Methylicorpusculum oleiharenae: one gene and its partner. The protein of the gene in region 1 interacts with the protein of each later gene in a pairwise test. Links are inferred from orthologs where the notes say so. Each region holds a gene or a part of one and is shown on either strand. Other genes may lie near its edges. The genes, in order: dnaX and dnaQ.

Evidence for each region.
Region 2: the proteins of dnaX (region 1) and dnaQ interact in binary tests that used the Escherichia coli proteins (3 or more experiments, as listed by UniProt). The link is inferred for Methylicorpusculum oleiharenae from one-to-one orthologs.

Annotation. Positions count from the first base shown.
Region 1 is NZ_WUTY02000001.1:2,857,585-2,865,864, forward strand. Bases 5,419-8,280 are described here. They hold dnaX (DNA polymerase III subunit gamma/tau), read left to right. Parts: upstream 5,419-5,970; coding sequence 5,971-7,590; downstream 7,591-8,280. Other genes in these bases: GO003_RS12925 (ATP-binding protein), read left to right, coding at 5,419-5,685; GO003_RS12940 (YbaB/EbfC family nucleoid-associated protein), read left to right, coding at 7,611-7,934; recR (recombination mediator RecR), read left to right, coding at 7,940-8,280. Outside these bases: GO003_RS12895 (Rne/Rng family ribonuclease), read right to left, coding at 1-125; 23S rRNA pseudouridine(955/2504/2580) synthase RluC, read left to right, coding at 610-1,563; GO003_RS12905 (HAD-IA family hydrolase), read left to right, coding at 1,550-2,218; GO003_RS12910 (S49 family peptidase), read left to right, coding at 2,208-3,188; GO003_RS12915 (PepSY domain-containing protein), read left to right, coding at 3,295-3,579; GO003_RS12920 (response regulator transcription factor), read left to right, coding at 3,597-4,268; more of GO003_RS12925, read left to right, coding at 4,342-5,418. UniProt on the Escherichia coli protein: Part of the beta sliding clamp loading complex, which hydrolyzes ATP to load the beta clamp onto primed DNA to form the DNA replication pre-initiation complex.
Region 2 is NZ_WUTY02000001.1:2,261,815-2,270,071, forward strand. The notes cover bases 2,220-5,058. They hold dnaQ (DNA polymerase III subunit epsilon), read left to right. Parts: upstream 2,220-3,207; coding sequence 3,208-3,909; downstream 3,910-5,058. Other genes in these bases: rnhA (ribonuclease HI), read left to right, coding at 2,220-2,366; GO003_RS10410 (alpha/beta hydrolase), read left to right, coding at 2,529-3,197; GO003_RS10420 (protein YgfX), read left to right, coding at 4,234-4,659; ychF (redox-regulated ATPase YchF), read left to right, coding at 4,887-5,058. Outside these bases: GO003_RS10395 (LysM peptidoglycan-binding domain-containing protein), read right to left, coding at 1-1,028; GO003_RS10400 (class I SAM-dependent methyltransferase), read left to right, coding at 1,208-1,921; more of rnhA, read left to right, coding at 1,914-2,219; more of ychF, read left to right, coding at 5,059-5,978; GO003_RS10435 (ABC transporter permease), read left to right, coding at 6,275-7,093; GO003_RS10440 (hypothetical protein), read left to right, coding at 7,240-7,611; GO003_RS10445 (hypothetical protein), read left to right, coding at 7,892-8,047; GO003_RS10450 (nucleotidyltransferase domain-containing protein), read left to right, coding at 8,068-8,257. UniProt on the Escherichia coli protein: DNA polymerase III is a complex, multichain enzyme responsible for most of the replicative synthesis in bacteria. The epsilon subunit contain the editing function and is a proofreading 3'-5' exonuclease.

The DNA of each region.
Region 1 (8,280 bases):
TAAATGTTTGATTTTTTTTGTTCTTTTGAAGGTACTTCAATGTCAAAATCGTAAAGTTTTTGACCATCTACCAATGCAACACGCAGTTCTTCAGGCTGCGTAGCGTTGATAAGCATTCTTTTCATTCATTTTTCCTTGATAGGTTCCTGCTCCATTATCAGATTTTGTGATTTAGACAGTTTGGATTGTGTTCACGGCTAGTTTGATGCTGCGTGATAAATTCATCTTTTACGGGTAGATTCAACTTTGAAAATGACAGTATGCGAGTTTATTTTTCTATAGATCCGCTTTAGTTAAGGTTAAGAGACTGAAGTGCTCATAACGATGGTTCAAAGTATGATGAAAGCAAAGGACTGTCTTCTTGTAAAATCTTTCCTAAACAGGAGTTAATGCAATTCGTTCGTCATGGGTCGAACGATAAAACCCAAAATTGTAATGCTCAAACTGTTTAATATTCATAAAACAGTTTGGAAAAAACTATTATGTTCCGCTTTAATGTTGCGAATCGTTTATGTCAATAAAATTAAAGACTCGCCTAATATAGCAATGTTATGGCCATCCATCAATTTTAAAGCATTAAATTACGGAATATGCTGATATCATAAGATAATGAAAACAGAACAAAATAGCCTACACGCCACGGTACAGATGGTTGAAATCACAGATGAAACCAGTGATCAACGATTGGATAATTTTTTGATTACCAAGCTCAAAGGTGTTCCAAAAAGCCACATTTATCGTATCGTGCGAAAAGGCGAGGTACGGGTTAACAAGGGCAGAGTCGATGTCAAATACCGGTTGCAGCCGGGCGATATGGTCAGAATTCCACCGGTACGGGTCAATGTGGTTGACGACATTGTTTTTGTGCCCAAAAGCCTTAAACAAAGCCTCGAGCAGGATATTCTGTTTGAAGACGATGTTTTGATGGTGCTCAATAAACCGGCCGGTTATGCCGTTCATGGCGGCAGCGGCTTAAGTACGGCAGTTATAGAAAGCTTGCGCCAATTAAGACCCGATGCGCATTTTCTTGAATTGGTTCATCGTCTGGATCGGGACACTTCGGGTTGTTTGATCATTGCCAAAAAACGCAGTGCGCTGCGGACGCTGCATGAACTTTTCCGTGGCGATGGCATCAGAAAGACCTATTTAGCCTTGTTGGGTGGCGTATGGGAGAGGAAATCCATAGCCGTCACTGCGCCCTTATTAAAGCAGACAGGCCAGAGCGGTGAGCGCATGGTCATCGTGAGTCAGGAAGGAAAAAGTTCGGCAACATTTTTCAAAAGTATTAAATCATTGTCTGATGCGACATGGGTAGAAGCCAGTCCGCAAACCGGAAGAACTCATCAAATCAGAGTTCATGCTGCCTGGTTGGGGCATCCCATCCTTGGCGATGATCGATACGGCGATTTTGAAGTCAATCGGAGTTTTAAAAAAAGAGGAATCAAACGCCTTTTTCTTCATGCTTTCAAGCTTGAGTTCACGCATCCTGTTAGTGGTAAACCGTTAATTATTACTGCACCGGTACCTGTAGATATGCAGGTTTGGTTTGATGATAAAAAGTAAGTTTGAGTTATTGATATTTGATTGGGATGGAACCCTGATGGACTCCATAGACTGGATTGTCTATTGTTTACAAAACGCAGCAGTTGACTGCGGTTATAAGGCGCCGGATGAATGCGCGGCAAAAGATATTATCGGACTTAGCATCCATCAGGCTATGTCAGTCCTTTTTCCGGAACTTGATCAATTAGAAAAGCAACGTTTAATCAGCCGGTATTCAGAGCTTTATTTTTCGCGTCAACTGGGGGTTGAGGACTTGTTTCCAGGCGTAGTTGATCTTTTGGAGGCGCTTAAGCAAAGCGGTTTTCTCTTGGCGGTTGCGACCGGAAAATCACGCAAAGGTCTTCAGCATGCTTTTGAGCAAACCGGGATCGCCGGCTATTTTGTTGCGAGTCGCTGTGCCGATGAGACGGCTTCAAAGCCTGATCCGTTAATGCTCAAACAGATTATGTCGGAAACCGGCGTGCAAAAAGAAGCCACCGTTATGATCGGTGATTCCATTCATGATCTGGAAATGGCTTTAAATGCCGGAATATCTTCAATCGCGGTCACCTGCGGCGCTCATGCTGAACCGCAGTTACTGCAACATCGCCCCATCGAATTTCTGCAAAATACATCTGATTTAATAACATTTCTGAGGTTAAATAATGGAAAGTAATAATGACATGACGCAAGGCTCTGAGGGTCAAAAACAACAGGGTTGGGAGCGCGAAGTCATTGAAAAACTGGCGCTGGCAGCTGTGACGGAGCAAAGAAAGGCGCGTCACTGGAGCATTTTTTTTAAATTGTTGCTGTTTTTTTACCTGGTAGCTGTTTTTGTTGTAGCAATGTATCCCTCCATCAAAAAAGATATGGATGTGACAGGAGGTGAAGGTCACACGGCAGTCATCGATGTGGTCGGGGTTATAGCGGAGGACAAGCCCGCCAGCTTTGAAAATATCTCACAAGGTTTGCGTGATGCTGCGAAAGATAAAAACACCAAGGGCATTATCCTGCATATTAATTCACCCGGTGGCAGCCCTGTACAGTCTGACTATATTTTTCACGAAATCAGACTGGTTAAGCAGGAATTCCCCAATCTCCCTATTATTTCGGTAGTGAGCGATATTTGTGCTTCCGGCGGCTATTATGTGGCGTCCGCAACTGACAAAATTTATGTTAATGAGGCCAGTCTTATCGGTTCGATAGGCGTAGTCATTAACGGATTCGGCTTTGTTGAAACGCTTGAAAAAATGGGCGTAGAGAGACGGACGCTGACTGCCGGAGATCATAAAGCGATGCTGGATCCTTTTTTGCCGGTGAATGAGCTTGAAACCAGGCATATGCAAACATTGCTCAATCAGGTGCACAAACAATTCATTGATGCGGTAAAAAAAGGCCGTGGTGATCGCCTCAAAGAAACGTCCGATATGTTTTCAGGATTGGTGTGGACCGGTAAGGAAGGTGTTTCCCTGGGATTGGCCGATGATTTTGGCAGTGACAAATTCGTTGCGAAAAACGTCATTGGCGCTGAAAAGCTGGTTAATTTTACGCCCAGTGAACGCATAATGGATAGATTGTTTGGCAAGCTGGGAGCTTCTTTTGGTCATGCCGTCAGTGCTGCTTTTACGCGCTGGGATATGGGTTAAAAAGTTGGATTCAGTGACTATTCAGTCATTTAGACATATAGTTTAAGCCATGCAAATTGCAGAAACCAAAGGGTAATGCATCACATGATTATGTTCCGGATTTTCAATGGCAAATTTAATTAAAGTAATTTTGGTCGCCTTCATGTTCCTTGCTTCTGTTTTGTCTGGCAGCGAGATAGCCTTGGCTTCTGTCTCTCTTGATGAGGCGACAAGACAGGTGCTTTCCGATCCTCAAAATAAAGTACTGGGTGCCAAAACGGAGATCATTAACGAAAGAGAGGTTCACATTATCAAAGTGCTGACAGCGGACGGCCGTATTCAGCATTTTATAGTAGATGCCGAGACGGGCGATTTGTTGGAAGACTTTTTGCCCGATGAAGATAAAGAATGACATAAAGGGAGCGTACTATGCGAATTTTGGTGGTTGAAGATGAGCCGTTGATTGGTGATCAAATCCGGCAGTTTTTGGGCAGGAAAGGCTTTGCAGTAGATTTGGCCGCGACGGGGGCTGACGGGTTCTATTTGGGTAGCGAATATCCGATCGATGCAGCGATCATCGATATAGGATTGCCTGATATTTCGGGCGTTGAATTGATCAAAAAATTACGCAAGGAAAATGTCGAATTTCCTATTTTAATTCTGACTGCCAGAAGCCGTTGGCAGGAAAAAGTTGAAGGCCTGGAATCGGGTGCGGATGACTATTTGGTCAAGCCGTTTCATTACGAGGAATTGCTGGCTAGGCTCAATGCTTTAATCCGCCGGTCTGGTGGCAAATCGCATCCGGTATTGACCCATGCCAATATTGAGTTGAATACCGTATCGCAGGAAGTGACTGTTGCCGGTGAAAAAATGGATTTAACTGCTTTTGAATATAAAGTTCTGGAATACCTGCTGTTTAGAAAAGGTGAAGTCGTTTCAAAGTCAGTGTTAACCGAACATATTTACGATGAAGACTTTGATAGAGACAGCAACGTCATTGAAGTATTTATCGGGCGGTTGAGAAAAAAACTGGATCCAGACGGCGTCGTCAAACCCATTGAAACGTTGCGGGGACGCGGCTACCGCATTCCCGCAAATTAAGCTGCTGCAGAAGCTTATTAAAGTCAATGACTTAATGAAATTTTGTTAAGCTGAATCCTATGATTGAAGTAAAGTGAAGCGTAAATCTCTCAGTCTCAGGCTGCTTTTTTCCACCGGTTTTGTTCTCGCTTCTTTTTTCGCTATCGTTTCTGTGGTTTTGGAGCGTGGTTATAAGGAAAGCGCGGAGCAAGCGCTACGTGAAAATTTAAAAGTTCAGGTTTATTCGCTGTTATCGGCTGCCGAATTGACGCGCAACGGCCAAATTAAACTACCAAAAGCCTTGAGGGAGCCCCGTTTTTCTGATCCTGGCTCAGGTCTTTATGCCTCGGTTCAGCCCGCAAAAGGTAAAACAGAATGGCATTCGCCATCGGCGGTTGGCTTGACTTTATCGCCTCCTCCCCAAATAGCGCCGGGAAAGTTTGCCTTCCTGCTGGATGACATGGGGCGTTATGTTTTGCATTACAGTGTTATTTGGGAAGATAAGCGAAGAAAAGGGCGTGAATTTATTTTTAGTGTCGCTGAGGACAGTCAATTTGTCAGTCACCAGGTTGCAAGTTTCAAAAGAGTTCTGCAGTCCTGGTTGATGGGGATCGGTTCGGTGCTCATTATTATTCAATTAGTGGTTTTACGCTGGAGTTTAAAGCCACTCAGAGTCATCGTCAAAGATCTGGAAGCGATAGAGCGGGGCGATAAAACCCGGCTTGATGGTGTTTATTCAACCGAACTGGAAGGCCTGGCGGGTAACCTGAATGCGTTAGTAAGCAGTGAGCGAGCTCACCTTGAGCGCTATCGAAATACACTGGCCGATTTGGCGCATAGTTTGAAAACACCGTTAGCGATACTAAGAGGCTGCATTGAAACGCCTGAGTTGAATAAAAAAACCGCGTTGGATCAAATATCAAGGATGAATGAGATCGTCGAGTATCAGTTGCAGAAAGCTGCAGCGAAAGGTGAGAAAAAAACCACAGGTACAGTCGATGCTTCAATAGTCCTGGATAAAATTATCGGATCCATGCGCAAGGTTCATAGTGGGAAAAAAATTAACTTTGAAACTCGAAAGCCTGAAAGCTATAAATTATATTGTGAGGAAGGAGACCTTTACGAAATTGCCGGCAATCTGATCGACAATGCCAGTAAATGGTGCGATAAAAAAGTCAAAGTCAGCCTGCAATATAAGAACCAGATTAAGAAAAACAAGTATAAATTTCTACTTCAAATTGAAGATGATGGTCCTGGCATACCCTCGGGTCAATTGGAAGAGATTCTTAAACGAGGGGTCAGGGCGGATCAAAACATCCATGGACATGGAATTGGCATGGCTGTTGTCAATGAATTAGTTGGCCTGATGGGGGGTGAGCTTTTAGGTGATAAAAGCCCTTCACTGGGTGGTATGCGGTGGCAGGTTTATTTGCCCTGAATCGTTTTTTGTCGTTTATCCTTTGGTTTTCGGCTTATTCCAGGCAGTCTGCTGCTATTCCTGGTGTTAAGTAAAATTAAGGTTGAATTTTCAAATCGATTCCATCATAATGCGCGCTCTTTAGTCGCTTAGGCGGCTCTATTATGGAAACCGTGTCGGTCCTCTCGCAACGATACGCTGTAAACCCCGCCAGGTCCGGAAGGGAGCAACGGTAGCAGCAGATTCGTGTGCCGGGATGTGGCTGGCACGGTTCCCTCCCAAATACATATCCTTTAAGAGTCTTTAATGACTTACCAGGTTCTTGCCAGAAAATGGCGTCCTCGCAATTTCTCAGAAATCGTTGGACAAGAGCACGTTGTTAATTCTCTGATTAACGCACTCAAACATAACCGACTACACCACGCATATTTGTTTACCGGCACTCGCGGTGTTGGCAAAACGACTATCGCCAGAATTCTTGCCAAAGCAATTAACTGCGAAGCGCGAAAAGATCATAATCCGTGCGGTCAATGTAATGTCTGTATTGAAGTTGATCAAGGCCGATATCCGGATTTGATTGAAGTGGATGCCGCATCCAGAACCAAAGTCGATGATACGCGCGATCTTTTGGAAAATACCCAATATGCCCCAAGCAGCGGGCGATATAAAGTTTACCTGATTGATGAAGTGCATATGCTTTCCGGGCACAGCTTTAATGCGTTGTTAAAAACTTTGGAAGAGCCGCCCGAGCATGTCAAGTTTCTATTGGCAACAACTGACCCCCACAAAATCCCAGTCACAGTTTTGTCGCGCTGCCTGCAATTCAATCTGAAGAGTATGTTGCCGGATCAGGTCTTTTTGCAAATGGAGGCTATCTTGCAAAAGGAATCTATAGAGGCCGAATCTCCCGCTCTGAGAATGCTGGCAAGAGCAGCGGACGGAAGTATGCGTGATGGCTTGAGCTTGCTTGATCAGGCCATTGTTTTTGGTAATGGTCGTGTCAATCTGGATGACGTCACCGCCATGCTCGGAACCATTGCACAGCAGCCGGTTGATAACCTGATTCATGCGCTTGTAGAAAGAGACGCTTTACAACTTTTTCAGGTCATTGATGAGCTGTCTGATTTGACGCCTGATTTCGGCGACGTTCTGCAGCGAATTTTACTTGTTTTACACAAGATTGCGTTGTATCAGGTCGCTCCCTCTGCAGTGAAAAACGATTTTGATTTGGATTCCGTGGTGATGCTGGCTGAAAAAATCAGTCCTGAGGACGTCCAGCTTTATTATCAAATTGTGTTGATTGGTCAGCGGGATCTTCCTCTGGCTCCTGATCCTCGTAGCGGATTTGAAATGGTCATGCTGCGGTTGTTGACGTTTCAACCTGCTGTTACAGAAATGCCTGTCCGTTCTTCTCAAGTGGCCTCAGTAAAGGATACCCGTCAGCCTAAGCCGCAAGAAACGGTCCGTTCCGTTTCCGCACCCTCAGTGCAAGAAACATTGAAAGTGCCTGAGCCGGTGAGTCAGGAGAAACCGGTTACCAGTGATTTTATTGAATGGTCTGATCTCGTCGTTGCGATTAAAATCAGAGGAATGACACGGGAATTCGCTAATAATTGTGTCTTGAGAAATATTAGTGATACAGTTTGTACGCTTGAATTGGATACCGGGCACAAGCATTTACTCAGCCCTAAAATTGAGGATAATTTGCAAAAGGCTTTGCAGGATTATTTTGCCAAGCCTATCCGGTTAGTTATCCAGACCGGTGAAGTTGAGTCCGTCACTCCGGCAATGAAGCATCGCAAAGAACGTGAAGAATTGCAGCAAAATGCTGTGGATTCTATTAATAACGACGAGGCTGTTGCAGCATTAAAAGATCGATTTGATGCGCGGGTTGTCCCCGGTACTATCGAGCCTACAGGTCAATAAATTTAAGGAGTAACCCTACTATGAAAAATGCACTGGGCAATTTAATGCAGCAAGCCCAAAAAATGCAGGAAGATTTAAAAAATGCGCAAGATGAATTAGCACTGATGCAAGTGCTGGGAGAGTCTGGCGGTGGTCTGGTCAAAATAGTGATGACTGGCAAAAGGGAAGTGCGTAAAGTGACTATAGACGATTCTCTGGTCGGTGATGACAAAGATATGCTGGAAGATCTGGTTGCTGCCGCAATCAATGATGCGGTTCATAAAGTGGCCAAAATGAAGCAGGAAAAAATGGCGCAATTCACTGCAGGATTTCCTCTGCCGCCCGGATTTCAGATGCCTTTTTAATGGTGATGGATAAGAAAGGCCTGCTAGGACAATTAATTCAGGATTTGTGCTATCTGCCGGGAGTAGGGCCCAAATCGGCTCAAAGAATGGCATTCTATTTGTTGCAGCGTAACAGAGACGGGGCAAAAAGATTGGCGGAGACTTTGCTTGAGTCTCTCAATAAAGTGACCCGTTGTAAAAGATGCAGAAATTTGACTGATCAAATGATCTGTTCCATCTGTTCCAATCAAGGACGGGATCATTCTGTTGTCTGTATCGTTGAAACGCCCGCTGATGTGTGGGCAGTGGATCAGGCTGCGGTATTCGGTGGTGTGTTTTTTGTGCTTCATGGGCACTTGTCGCCGCT
Region 2 (8,257 bases), 600 kb from region 1 along the record:
CTGACCGGGAGTTGTGTTCTAGTAATTTTAGCGGTTACAGGTTTCTCTTGTTCCGGTTCATCGTAGCTGGAAACTCTGTCATCAACGGAAAGTTGCGCAAGGTTCTGACGGAACAAATCTGCCTGATTGACAGGAATTAACAGGCGGTTAGGGCCGTTAGAGGTGGTTCTGTTCTTTTTAAAAGCCGGATTGAGCTTGACTATTTCTTCCATGGACGTGTTAGCCAGTTCGGCCGCCTTTCTTAGATCCAGCGGCGAATCGACGTTGACGACTTCAAAATAAGGCTGGTCAGGAATATCCTGTAAAGGAATATTGTAAAGCTCTGGATTGGCAAAGATTTTAGCGACTGCGATTAATCTTGGCACGTAATTAAAGGTTTCATTGGGCATTCTTAATGACCAATAGTCAGTTGGCAGGTCATTAGCCATATTCCTGTCTATGGACTTTTGAACATTACCCTTGCCCCAGTTGTAGGAGGCAAGTGCCAGCAACCAATCGCCTTCGAAGTTCTCGCCCAGGTCTTTTAAAAACTGGGTGGCCGCTTGAGTGGAGGCATACACATCGCGTCTGCCGTCATACCACCTGTTTTGCTTTAAACCGTAGAGGCGTCCTGTCTCAGGGATAAATTGCCATAAACCGGATGCCTGAGCCGATGAGTTGGCGTCTGGACGGAATGCACTTTCAACGATAGGTAGAAGTGCCAGTTCCCCGGGTATGTTTTTTGACTCGATTTCTTCAAGTATTAAATGCAGATAAGGTTCAGCTCTTTGCTGAACTCTGACCAAATATTCAGGGTTTTTTATAAACCAGTTGATTTCTTTTTCTATGCGTTCATTTTCAACTTCAGGCAGCGCATAGAGCGAAACCAGTCTGTCCCAAATGCTTCCGCCTTCACTTTTAACATGACTCGCTGAAGATTTTTTAAAATTTAATTTAGCGAGTTTACGGTTAGGGTATTTGGGTCTGACTGTTGGCTTAGCGTAGTAGTCATCATGAGAGATTACAGGTGGTTTTACACTTTGACTCAAACTGTCATTTGCCGTGTGAGAAGTACATCCCGCAGTGGTCATAATCAAAAGCGATAAAATCGGCAATGACCTGTTAGAATTAATCTTAATCATATCATTTATACTTTTTTACCAAGGAAAACGATAGTATAGCCGCTTTTGTTTGAAATTCATCGTATTTTGCATTTTGAGATTCCTGTATGAAGCGTAAATTTTTATTCGGCTGGTATCAAACGCCAAGAGGAAAGCTCTTGCAAGAGGTCGAAGCTTCTTTTATTAAGCGTTCAATAACAGTGAGTTGCAAACAAAAAATATTGCAGATAGGTGGGTTGGGCTGGGAAGAGGAGTTTATTGATTGCGATTTATACGATATTACAATTCTCGATGTAAACGGCCTGGGATGCCCAAAAGCGAAGAAATTAAGGGCAAAAGCCTATGCTTTGCCCATTCAAAGCGAAAGTATTGATTTGATTTTGCTGCCGCATCTGCTGGAATTCGATGCTCATCGCTTTCAAACCATGCGCGAAATAGAGCGGGTATTAAAGTCGGAAGGTCACTTGGTTATTATCAACTTTAATCCCTGGAGCTTTTGGGTGCGTTATCAATATATGTGGGATATCCGATTGGCGGATTCCTTTTTGGGTCACTTCATCAGTAAAAAACGAGTACTCGATTGGTTGCGCTTACTTAACTTTGAGGCCAAGGCTATTTCCGATCTGACTATTGATAAAGATAAGCCCAGGCCTGTCGATGTGGACGGCGGCTTTGTTTCTTTGTTTGCCACATCCTATGCAATCAGAGCGATTAAAAGGCGCTACAATCTGATTCCATTTACTCCGGTCACTGTTAAAAAATCAGGTTTTGCCATTGCCGGTAACATGGAATCCTCGCAAAGATCACAAGATAATGTCTGAATCAGTCATCATTTATACCGATGGAGCCTGTAAAGGCAATCCCGGTCCGGGAGGCTGGGGCGTTATACTCGCCTATAAAGGTAAGGAAAAGGAGCTGCATGGCGGTGAAGCTTTGACAACCAACAACCGTATGGAACTCATGGCTGCCATTAAGGCGCTGGAAGAACTGAGTCGTCCTTGTGAGGTTGTATTGAATACCGATTCCAAATACGTTCTACAAGGTATTACCGAGTGGCTGCCCAACTGGAAAAAAAGAGGGTGGAAAACCGCGGCTAAAAAACCGGTCAAAAATGAAGATTTATGGCGCAGGCTAGATCAGGCGCTCATTCAGCATAAGGTGGAATGGCAGTGGATCAAGGGCCATTCCGGTGATCCCGGCAATGACCGGGCCGATCAGCTCGCTAATCTGGGTATTGAATCACTCAAGCAAACTGTTACCGGTTAAGGATTTCTCGATGCTGTTTATTTAAGCGTATTGTGTAGGAGCGGGCCTATCGATTAATTGCGATGGCATTGACTAAAAGGCATTGGCGCTTTCCCGGCGGGTTAAATTTAAATAACAGCACTATTTACGATCTTGACTAAAACACTCAATTTTTAAGCAACAATGACAAGCACTTTAGACTATGTAGAACAATTGCCGGAATCCGTTCATCGTTATTCCATTATATGGATTCATGGATTGGGAGCCGATGGGCATGACTTTGAGGGTATAACACCCGCACTGGACCTCCATGATGCCGGTGTTCATTTTATTTTTCCTCATGCTCCGCTGCAACCGGTTACGATCAATGGCGGAATGGTCATGCGTGCCTGGTATGACATCATGGAAATGACGCTGATCCGGAAAGTTGATGAACAAGGTATTTACGCCTCGTCAGATGCCATCCATGAGCTGATCCAAATGGAAATCAATAAAGGTATTCCTTCCGAAAATATAGTGCTCGCCGGATTTTCACAAGGCGGCGTCATTGCGTTGCATGCAGGTCTGCGCTTTCCGCAGAGACTGGGCGGCATTGTTGCGCTATCGACCTATTTGCCGACAATTCCCCAGCTTGAAACCGAAGCAGCTGAAACAAACAAAACCACGCCGATTTTGATGGTTCATGGTACGGCCGATCCTGTGGTCGCTATTCAGGCGGGCAAAATGGCGCGTGACGGTTTGATTGCATTAGGTTATCGGATCCAATGGCTGGAATTTGCGATGCAGCACGAAGTGATTTATCAGGAAATTGATGCGATCAAAAAATTCATAAAACAGTGTTTCAATCAGTGAGGCAGCTTCAATGAGCAGACAAGTCGTACTGGATACCGAAACGACCGGATTAAATCCCCAGGAAGGTCATCGCATCATTGAAATCGGTTGTGTTGAATTGGTCAACCGGCGCTTAACCGGGCGGCATTTTCATGTCTACATCAATCCGCAACGTGTGATTGATAGCGGCGCGATTGAAGTGCACGGTATCACCAATGAATTTTTGACCGATAAGCCGTTGTTTACCGACATTGCAGATGATTTTATCCAGTTCATTAAAGAATCTGAATTGATAATCCATAACGCGCCTTTTGACGTAGGTTTTATCAACCACGAATTTGCTTTGCTGGATAAGACTCTAGGCACCGTTAACCAATACAGCGAAGTATTTGACACATTGACCTTTGCCCGCAAAAAGCATCCCGGACAGCGCAATAGTCTGGATGCTCTGTGTAAGCGTTATGGTATAGATAACAGCCATAGAGAGCTACACGGCGCATTGCTGGATGCCGAAATTCTTGCCGAAGTTTATTTATTGATGACCGGTGGGCAATCTTCGCTATTGGAAGAAGCCACGGACAGCGGGCAAGAGCAAACAAATCTGCAAGTAAAACGGGTTTTAGCGGACCGCAAACCGTTAGCCATCATCTACTGTAATGAAGACGAACTTCAGCAGCATCAGGCCCGGTTGGCCGCCATAGAAAAAGCAAGCGGCAATTGTTTGTGGAAATAGGGTCAAGCATTCGTAACAGATAAAGTATCTACACAGTCAGGCAGATAGAGCCAGCTCGGAGAGCCTAAACCAACAATCGAAGCATTCAACTTACAAAATGTTTATCTGTTGGGTTATGGCTATGGCCTGATTCCAGAAGCCATGGACGGCAAAGGCTGTTATACATCCTTGTGTCCTGGATCCCGGCAATCCCTGCCGGGATGACGCCTAACGCGAACAGTACTTTATCTAGTGGGTTGAATTCGCCAAATTTCAGTTTCATGTTTTTTTAGCGATATCACCATAGAGGCTCTTTTTGAATTTCGAAAAATCGTTGTCAACACCATGAATCCACGTTTCCAGCAATCCCTGCATCTTCAAATCAATTCCTCTCACTGGCAACTGCGCTTTATCCGCCTAGTTCATTTGCTGGCCCTATCTGCCGTATTATTGGCTTCATTGTCTATCTGGATTAAGGCTATGCTGATCCTTTGTTTGGTAGTTAGCGGTTTTATCTATTCGCAACGAACAGCCAATCCCAAGAATAAAATGGCCGTTAGATTCAGCGATGCAAACGGTTGGCAAATTGATGCCGGAAACGGTTTTGAAGCCATTCAAATTCGCCCGTCTACCGTAATAACACCCTGGCTCATTGTGCTTCATTACACGGTAGTCAGTCGTAAACTTTACGTACCCATTTTTTGCGATGCTCTGAAAACCGCCGATTTCAGAAAATTACTTGTGCAGCTTAAAGTCAGCGGACTCGGTTAGGCAGGCCATTGCTGTGCCGGATTAATTCTAATCGTCAGATACTCAAAAGGATCTCGTCATTCCGGTCTCATGGATGGATAAAAGCTGACCATCCATGTCGCTGGGTATCCGCTCCCGGCGGGCATGAAGTCGTTTCTTAAATCTGACAAAGTAGAATTAAGAACTGTATAATTGCCGGTTTTTACGGGAAGCCTGCCCGTACCGAATAACCAGAAACTGAGAGCACTATGGCCCTATATTGTGGAATCGTCGGCTTGCCGAATGTCGGCAAATCGACTTTGTTTAACGCACTGACCAAGGCAAAAATTGCCGCTGAAAATTACCCGTTTTGTACCATCGATCCTAATGTCGGCGTTGTTCCGGTTCCAGACAGTCGTATGGACAAGTTGGCCGAAATTGTCAAACCACAGCGCATACTGCCCACCACGATTGAATTTGTCGATATTGCCGGTTTAGTGGCAGGGGCATCCAAAGGGGAAGGGCTGGGTAACCAGTTTTTAGGTAACATCCGCGAAACAGATGCGATCGCCCATGTCGTGCGCTGCTTTGTCGATGATAATGTCATCCATGTCAGCGGTAAAATCGATCCCGTCGCCGATATAGAAGTTATCAACAAAGAATTGGCGCTTGCCGATATGGCGACGGTTGAAAAAGCCTTGCTGCGCGTAATGAAAGCTTCAAAGTCAGGCAATAAGGACGAATTGGCAAAAAAGGAAGTTCTGGAAAGAGTCAATCAGCAACTGGACAAAGGCGAGCCGGTCAGGGCGTTAAGGCTAAGTGATGATGAAATAGCACTGATCAAAGAACTGTGTCTGTTGACAATCAAGCCGACAATGTACATAGCCAACGTTCAGGATGACGGATTTGAAAACAATCCGATGCTCGATAAAGTCCGTGCTCATGCGGAAAAAGAAGGCGCCATCGTCGTACCTGTCTGCGCGGCCATTGAATCTGAAATTGCCCAATTGGAAGAAGATGAAAAACAGGAGTTTCTTCAGGATCTGGGCTTGGATGAACCGGGCTTGAATCGTGTGGTCAGGGCAGGGTATCAATTGCTTAACCTGTCAACTTACTTTACCGCCGGCGTTAAAGAAGTCAGAGCCTGGACCATACCTGTCGGCGCTACTGCACCGCAAGCCGCCGGCGTAATTCACAGCGATTTTGAAAAAGGCTTTATTCGCGCGGAAGTGATCGCTTATGACGATTTCGTCACTCATAAAGGCGAGCAAGGTGCTAAAGATGCCGGCAAATGGCGCCTGGAAGGTAAAGACTACATTGTCAAAGACGGCGACGTCGTGCACTTTAGATTCAACGTTTGACAAACAAAAAGCGGGTCACTATAATGCCCGCTCTTTTACAGACCTCATTAGGCGATGTAGCTCAGCCGGTTAGAGCGTGGGATTCATAACCCCAAGGTCGGTGGTTCGATCCCACCCATCGCCACCATAAATAAAGGTTAGATTTTTTCTAACTTACTCCAGACTAATTGACGTTGGCTAGTGATTCAATTTTCATAATGCAAAGTTAGGGAATTAAAATAAAAATCCCCAAAATGGATTATTACTATCTAGCTGGGCTTAAATAATTTTTGCAACGTATACAAAACTAAACGCCTATGCAGCATTTTTCCATTTATCCCCAAGAAATGTTAGCTAGTGTCTGGCGTAATCGTAGCTTGATAAAAGCGTTGGTAAAACGTGAAGTCATAGGGCGCTATCGTGGTTCGGTATTAGGCATCTTTTGGTCATTTTTTAATCCAGTATTCATGCTGTTGGTCTACACCTTTGTATTCAGTGTTGTATTTAAAGCGCGCTGGACGGGCGGCAGTGAGTCAAAAACCGAATTTGCCTTGGTTTTATTCGCAGGCTTGATGGTTTTTAATTTGTTTTCAGAATGTATCAACCGGGCGCCAAGCCTGATACTTGCAAACGTCAACTATGTCAAAAAAGTGGTTTTCCCGTTAGAGATCTTGCCTTGGGTCAGTATGGGGTCTGCTATTTTTCATGGCTTAGTCAGTCTGTTCGTTTGGCTGATTTTTTATACTATTCTATTTGGGTTGCCTCACCCGACAGCACTGCTTTTTCCGATAATTCTAATACCTTTATTATTGATGACCATGGGGTTGTCTTGGGGATTGGCCTCCTTAGGCGTTTACTTGCGTGATATTGCCCAAATCATCGGTTTGATAACGACAACATTGATGTTTCTGTCGCCGATTTTTTATCCTATTACAGCATTGCCGCCCCAATATCAATCAATTTTATTGCTAAACCCATTGACCCCCGCCATCGAGCAAGGCCGCTCTTTGTTGGTATGGGGTAAAATGCCGGATTGGCACTTGTTTATTATTTATCTATTTGTATCGCTGTCTATTGCATGGCTGGGTTTTGCCTGGTTTCAAAAAACAAGGAAGGGTTTTGCGGATGTCCTCTAATGATTTTGCCTATTGGATTAATTGCTAACATGGCTCAAGTGGGCACAAAAGATGAGACCAACTGAAGCACAAATAGACACAATCCGTAAAATGACTAGCAAAAACTTTTGCGATGATGCGTTGGTTTGGCTATTTGGATCACATGGATGTTAATAAACGCGGCGGCGATGTGGATCTATATCGAAACGACAAAACGGCACCTGATTGCCAAGATGTTTCAGCAAATCCACAAGTCCGTCATGCCCGTCTGGAAACGGGCATTCAGTGCCATGAATGGTAAGCTTCGAGCTATCCATGGAGTCTGGTTTTCGGCAATCCCTGCCGAAATGACGCGCTCGGCTAGGGAAAAAGAGTTAGAGCTGAATTATCTTTATAATCACGAATCGGCATATAAGCTGATGTCACAATTACAATGCAAAATTGCGCTGGAAGAGAATCTAAATTTGGCTATTGATATCATCGTAAAACAATCCGGTAAAGATAAACCCATTAATATCCTGGCAAAAGTCCAGAGGTAAGATTGTGACCGAACATTTACGTTTGCGGGCTAAGCTACTTACACACTTAAAACAAATGCGGCGTTATTTAGAGTATTCAGCACAACGCGTTCGAGCTATATTACCCATCACGGACTGGCTGCAAATAAGCCAGGAACAGCATGAAACGTTGGCTGCTTTCTTTATCAACAGATGAATGGATAAAGGAAGCTCGGGAACAGGGTGCTCAGTACGCGAGTAATGACTAAGTTTTTCCAAAATACCCGAAGCTTGCTGGTTATTTGTTGACAGGTAAACAAGCATGACTGGCATCGACATCAAAGCAGAAAACCTCAGTACAGGATATCAAGCCGCGCGACCAACTTCAGCAGTTTATAACGCCCCGTTTGCAGCGACTAGCCCGGCCAGCGGTAGCATTCAAATCAATGGCCTGTCCACTCGATTTGTTGCCATTTAGCGTCTGAAAGAATAAAAAACATGAGACTGACAAAACAACAAACAGAAACTATTGCTCAAACAGTTACCCGTCTGGCTGGAATTGGATCGGCGATATATTTATTTGGATCCAGACTCAACGACCAAGCAAAAGGCGGGGATATAGATCTACTCATTGAATCCGATACGGAGCTATCGCTAATACAGCGAGCACAGATTAAAATGGAACTGG